DNA from 2 places in the Amycolatopsis sp. CA-161197 genome. Region 1 is predicted to be linked to the other one. Evidence: riboswitches for the same ligand, from Rfam matches in the RefSeq annotation. Region 1 holds a riboswitch; the other holds the start of a gene.
The links. Region 1 has a riboswitch for cobalamin ahead of metE (5-methyltetrahydropteroyltriglutamate--homocysteine S-methyltransferase). Riboswitches for the same ligand answer to the same signal wherever they lie in the genome.
Positions count from the first base shown of each region.

Region 2: it holds a riboswitch for cobalamin, as region 1 does, so the genes downstream of both, ACQPXB_RS47820 (hypothetical protein) here and metE (5-methyltetrahydropteroyltriglutamate--homocysteine S-methyltransferase) in region 1, are expected to answer to the same signal.

Region 1 is NZ_CP192059.1:3,174,730-3,177,927, forward strand. Features, by position in the region: gene metE (5-methyltetrahydropteroyltriglutamate--homocysteine S-methyltransferase) at 1-1,330, opposite strand, end outside; cobalamin riboswitch at 1,431-1,633, opposite strand; gene ACQPXB_RS15230 (ribonucleotide-diphosphate reductase subunit beta) at 1,742-2,815, opposite strand; gene ACQPXB_RS15235 (ribonucleoside-diphosphate reductase subunit alpha) at 2,888-3,198, opposite strand, start outside.
Region 2 is NZ_CP192059.1:10,092,413-10,095,610, forward strand. Features, by position in the region: gene ACQPXB_RS47815 (CbiQ family ECF transporter T component) at 1-615, opposite strand, end outside; gene ACQPXB_RS47820 (hypothetical protein) at 605-1,252, opposite strand; cobalamin riboswitch at 1,267-1,401, opposite strand; gene ACQPXB_RS47825 (Gfo/Idh/MocA family protein) at 1,445-2,341, shown strand; gene ACQPXB_RS47830 (VanZ family protein) at 2,600-3,198, shown strand, end outside.

The DNA.
Region 1 (3,198 bases):
GGTACGCGGCGCGCGCCTTGCGGACGTCGGTGGTCTGCGGGAACGAGCCGATCGTGGTGGTCGGCAACGGCGGCAGGCCGAGGGATTCCTGTTGCAGGGCCGCCCGTTGCTCATACGGCGCACGCACGGCGTCCTCGGGCTTCAGCGCCGCCAGGCGCTCGCGCACGGCCGCGTCCACCGGGTTCGTCGCGCGGTCTTCGACGGCCGCGCGCTCGGCAGACAGGTCCACCTGATCGCCGCGCAGCGCCCGCCCGAGCAGTACGACCTCGGCGACCTTCTGATCGGCGAACGCGAGCCAGCTCTTCAGCCGTGGGTCGAGGTTCTCGGCCTCGACGTCGTGCGGCACGTGCAGCAGCGAGCACGACGTCGACACGCTCACGTGCCGCGCGGTGCCGGCCAGCCGGGCGGCACGTTCGAGCGCACGGTCCGGGTCCGTGCGCCACACGTTGCGCCCGTCGACGACACCGGCGAGCACCTCGTTGTCGCGCAAGGCGCCTTCCTCCGCCACGGAGTCCACAAAGGACTCGTCGGTGACGAGGTCCACGGCCAGCGCGTCGATGGGGGAGCGGGCCAGCACTCCCAGCCCGCGACCGAGCCCGCCGAAGTACCCGGCGACGAGCAGCTTCGGCCGGTCTTCGGTCTTGGCCAGCACGTGGTACGCGCGGGTCAGCGCGTTGAGTTCCTTCGTGGTGCGGTCGCCGGCGAACGCCGGCTCGTCGAGCTGCACCCACTCGACGCCCTCGGCCTTCAGCGCGCACAGCAGCGCCGCGTACGCGGGCAGGAGCTCGTCGAGCAGCTCCAGCGGCTCGAACCCCGGCCGCGTCGCCTTGGCCAGCAACAGGAACGTGACCGGGCCGACGAGCACCGGTCGCGTCTCGATGCCCAGCTCCCGGGCCTCGCGCACCTCGTCGAGCGGCTTCGTGCCCGACAACGCGAAGCGCGAGTCGGGACCCAGTTCGGGCACGAGGTAGTGGTAGTTGGTGTCGAACCACTTCGTCATCTCGAGCGCCGGCTCGTCCTGCACGCCGCGCGCGGCCGCGAAGTACGTATCGAGCGGCGAGAGGCCGAGGCGGGTGAAGCGCTCCGGCAGCGCGCCGAACAGCTCGGCGGTGTCGAGCACCTGGTCGTAGTGGGAAAACGTGTTCGAGGGGACCGATTCCAGGCCGGCTTCGCGCAGCCGCGACCAGGTCCGCCCGCGCAGTTCGCGGCCGGTGGCGAGCAGTTCCGCCTCGCCGGTGGTGCCCGCCCAGTAGCGTTCCAGGGCGCGCTTCAGTTCCCGGGCCGGCCCGATGCGCGGGTACCCCAGGATCGTGGTGCCGATGGTGGTCACAGGCTCTCTCCTCGCGAGCTCGTTCGAGGCGAGCCCGGGCACGCGAGAACCGCGTCTTCGGTCAGGCCTGCTCCCACGGGGCCCGGACTCACGCACGCCGTCGGCGCACGTACCACGGGCAGGTCTTCGGACTCGTGGGCGCCGAGCTCGCGCCTACTCACCGTCGCTTCCCGGGCTCGCGCCCAGTGCTTGACCACGAAATCGTGGTGACGGCTTTCGTTCCCACTCACCGCTGCGGGGCAGTCCCGGACTCACACCGGGTTCCCTGTTGCCTCGCCAGGGTGCGGCCGCACGAAAAAAGCCCGGCCACGCCCTGGCGAACCAGTGGCGTGGCCGAGCCTAGCGGGTCGCGGCACCGGGTGGCACGACGTCCGCTGTGATCCCGGAGACCGGGATCGGTCCTGCAGTCGATCAGTCCCAGTCCAGCGCGCCGCCGGACTGGTACTCGATCACGCGGGTCTCGAAGAAGTTCTTCTCCTTCTTCAGGTCCATCGCCTCCGACATCCACGGGAACGGGTTCTCCGTCTCCCCGAAGATCGGCGCGAGGCCGATCTGCTGGGCGCGCCGGTCGGTGATGAAGTGCATGTACTGCTCGCACAGCTGCGCCGAAAGGCCGAGCATGCCGCGCGGCATGGTGTCACGCGCGTAGCGGACCTCCAGCTCGCACGCGTCGGTCAGCATCTGCCGGATCTCCGCCTGGAACTCTTCCGTCCACAGGTGCGGGTTCTCGATCTTGATCTGGTTGATGCAGTCGATGCCGAAGTTCAGGTGGATCGACTCGTCGCGCAGGATGTACTGGTACTGCTCGGCGATGCCGACCATCTTGTTGCGGCGGCCGAGCGAGAGGATCTGCGCGAAGCCGGTGTAGAACCACATGCCCTCGAAGATCACGTAGAACGCCACGAGGTCGCGCAGGAACGCCTGGTCGGCCTCCGGCGTGCCGGTCTCGAAGTCCGGGTTCTCGAGGTTCTGCGTGTACTTCAGCGCCCACGCGTCCTTCTCGGAGATGGACGGCACCTCGCGGTACATGTTGAACAGCTCGCCCTCGACCAGGCCGAGGCTTTCGCAGATGTACTGGAAGGTGTGCGTGTGCACGGCCTCCTCGAACGCCTGGCGCAGCAGGTACTGGCGGCACTCGGGGTTGGTGATCTGGCGGTACACCGCGAGCACGATGTTGTTGGCCACCAAGGACTCCGCCGTGGCGAAGAAGCCGAGGTTGCGCTTGAGCATCTGGCGCTCGTCCTCGGTCAGGCCGTCGGGCGACTTCCACAGCGCGATGTCGGCCTGCATGGCGACCTCGGTCGGCATCCAGTGGTTGTTGCACGCGGCGAGGTACTTGTCCCACGCCCAGCGGTACTTCATGGGCAGCAGCTGGTTCACGTCGGCGCGGGCATTGATCATGCGCTTGTCGTCGACGTTGATCCGGGCGGCGCCGACCTCGATCGCGCCGAGGCCGGTGGCGTCCGTGGTCTCCACGTTGGTCATCTAGAGGCTCCAAGAAAAGGCTCGTGAAGGGGTGCGGCCGGGTCTCGCCGGCCGCACCCCTTCACGAGGAGGTCACTGGCAGGCTTCGCAGTCGGGGTCGTCGATGCGGCAGGAGGCGCCTTCGGTGGCGACGAAGTCGATGTCGTCGACCTTCGGCAGCTCCTTCGGCTCGGCGGGCTTGGCGGCCGGGACCGCGGCGGGCACGGCCGCGGCGGGGCTCGCCGGCACGGCGGCCGACGGCGAGGGCAACGGTGCCGGCGAAGGAGCCGGAGCCGGCGTCGCGGCCGGAGCCGGAGCGGCGGCCGGGGCGGCCGAGACCGCGTTCAGCTTGCCGTCGGTGCCGCGCAGGGTGCTCTTCTCCACGTGCGTCGCCGACTGGGCGC
Region 2 (3,198 bases), 3.6 Mb from region 1:
GCGGTCCAGCGCGTCCGCCAGCACCGGCACGAAAACCCCCTTCACGAACCTCAGCCCCCGTCCACGCGCCGCGCGCAGCCGGCGCGCGCGCCGCACCCGCTGCACGCTCTCCACCAGCTGCGGGGCCACCGAAAGCGCCACCGTGACCGCCGTGCTCACCTCGGCCAACGCACCGGGCACGGCCTTGAGCAGGCGTTTCGGGTTGGCCAGCGCGTTGGCGGCGCCCACGCAGAGCACGATCGTGGCCAGCCGCAGGCCGTCGTAGAAGCCGCCGAGCAGCTCCTCGGCCGAAGTGGGCCCCAGCAGCTCGATCCCGGCGGCCGCGGCGGGCAATGGGATCGTCGGCAGCGTGAACAGCACGTGGCCGCCGTCCTCGCCGCCGATGAGGATGCGGAACAGCACGCGCGACACCACGATCACGGCCGCGACCAGCGCGTACACGCGAAAAGCCAGCGCCCACGGCGCGTCGCCCCGGCGGTTCACCACCACGAACCCGGCCACGGCGATCACCAGCGCGAGCAGCAACGGGTTGGTGGTGCGGCTCGCGGCGACGGCGAGCGCGAGCGCCCACACCCACCACGCACCCGGGTGCAGAGCCCGCGCGTTACCGGGCAGCACGCCTGCGCCGCAGCCCGACGACCACTCCGGCGACGACCAGCACCACGATCACGACGAGCCCGATCACCAGGCTCCACGGGAAGCCGCTGCCGCCGGATTCCGTCGACGCGGCCGCGGGCACCGCCGCGTTGGCCTTCCGCACCGGCGCCACCCGCGGCGGCGGGTAGTCCTGGAAGGACTTGTTGTGCGCGAACGACCAGCCCTCGAAGCTCCCCGCCGGCGGCTTCCAGCCCTGCACCCCGACCTGGCTCGAAGCCCACTTGCCGCCGTCGGTCGCCGTCCAGAAGCTCCACGACGCGCTCTCCGGCGGCATCCCCGAGCACGACTGGTCGACCGGTTTGCCCTCGATCTTGCAGATCAGCGCCAGGCCGTACTTGCCGACGCCCGCGATGTCGAGGCCCGCGTTCTGCATGGCCGCCACCCCGTCGGCCTGCGGCCCGGGCGTGCAGCGGATCAGGGTGTCGCCACCGAGGTCCTGGAAGTCGACCACCACCGTCACGCCGGTGGCGTCGGGACAGTAGCCCGCGGTGCCCTTCCCGGGCACGGTCGCGGTGGCGGGACTCGCGCCGGACAGGCCGGCGGTGACCAGGAGCGCGGCCACGGCCAGGAGCCGGACTGCAGGGAACAACCGCATCGTTGATGAACCTCGCATCGAGTCGGACCACGGCGGGCGATCCGGCTCACGGCCGCGCGGGCGGCCGCTCACGGTTGCGGGTCAGCGCCGGATTCCCACCGGCTTCCCCCGATCGTGGTGTACAGCTGACCGACGTTAACCCACCGGAGGTACCCGCCGGAAGCGGCGCCGGACACACCTACACTTCCGGGCGTGGACGTCGGACAGCTGCGCATCGGCCTCGTCGGAACCGGTCCCTGGGCGACCACGGTGCACGCGCCGGGACTGGCCGAACACCCCGGCACCGAGCTCACCGCCGTGTGGGCGCGCCGCGTCACCAGCGCCCGCCCGCTGGCCGAGGCCCACGACGCGGTCGGCACCGACGACCTCGACGAGTTGTTCTCCCTGGTCGACGCCCTAGCCTTCGCCGTGCCGCCCGCCGTGCAGGCGGAGATCGCGACGCGCGCGGCCGAGGCCGGCAAGCACCTGATCCTCGAGAAGCCCATCGCCGCCGACCTGGCGAGCGCGCAGCGGCTGGCCGACGCCGTGGACAAGGCCGGCGTCGCGTCGCTCGTGATGCTCACGCTGCGGTTCTCCCAGCAGACGCGCGAATGGCTCGACGGCCTCGCCGCCTCGGGCGGCTGGCGCGGCGGCGGCGCACGCTGGCTTTCGGGCGCGTTGCTCGGCGGGCAGTACTCGACGTCGGCGTGGCGGCTCGACGCGTCCGGCGGCGCGCTCGCCGACATCGGCCCGCACGCGTTCGACCTGCTCGACGCCGCCCTCGGCCGCATCACCGACGTGCTCGCGGCCCACCGCGGTCCCGACGACCTGTGGCAGCTGATGTTCGCCCACGAGGGCGGCGCGACGAGCACCGCGACGCTGTCGCTGCGGCTCCCGGTTCAGCCGACCGTGGTCGAGGTCGCGGTCTACGGCGAGCACGGCTACCGGACACTCGGCCGCAAACCAGGCACCGCCGGGGAGGCCTACACGGCTCTGCTGGACGACTTCGCGGCCATGGTCGCGAGTGGCACGACCACGCACCCGTGCGACGTCCACCGTGGCCTGCACCTGTCCGCGCTCATCGAGAAGGCGCGCGAGCTCGCCGGGTAGTACACAGGCTCAAACCCTTGGTTTCCGTTGTGAACCAAGGCTTTCCGCCAAGTCGGCGCAATCCTTCCACAGGGTTGTCCACAGCATCCACTATGGACGGTCCGCGCCTCGACCGAACCACGGGAAGCCGTTTCGCGCCACCGGAAAGATCACCGAATAGTGCGGCCCGCTGAGCATGCCGACTCGAACCGGCAATGCGAAGGTTGATCTTGGGAGGGCGGGAAGAAGCAGTTCAGAGGGGTTCGAGAAGGGAAGCGCATGGGTGCCTTGCTGCGCGCTTTCTGGGGGATCATCCCGATCACGGCCATCGCGTTGCCATACGCGCTGCTTTGCTGGCCCTTGCTCGCCGCGCGGAGGCGGCGAAGAAGCAGCGACATCAGCCTCGGCCACGCGTCGGCGACCGCGGCAGTCGACGTGACGGCGGTGACGCTCGGCGCGCTCGTGCTCTGCCTGGTCATCATGCCCGTCGGCACCGCTTCGGGGAGCACCCTCGACCTGGTGCCCGGCGCCGACCTCACCGCCGCGCTGTCCGACGACGGATCGCTCTGGCAGGTCGTCGGCAATCTGCTCCTCCTGAGCCCGCTGGGCGCGCTCGTGCCGCTGCGCCTGCGCCGGCTGCGGTCGCTCAGCCGGATCGCGCTCACCGCCCTGAGCGCGTCCGTGCTGGTGGAGGCCACGCAGTTCCTCATCCAGAGCGGCCGCGTGACCTCGACCGACGACGTGCTGCTCAACACCATCGGCGCCATGCTGGGCGCCGCCCTGACCCGCCGCGGCTGGCGCTACTTCGACGTGGTGCCCGTGGTCGCGATCCCGCAGCAGGTGCGGCGGACCGTCTGCAACGCGCCCGTCCGCCTGCG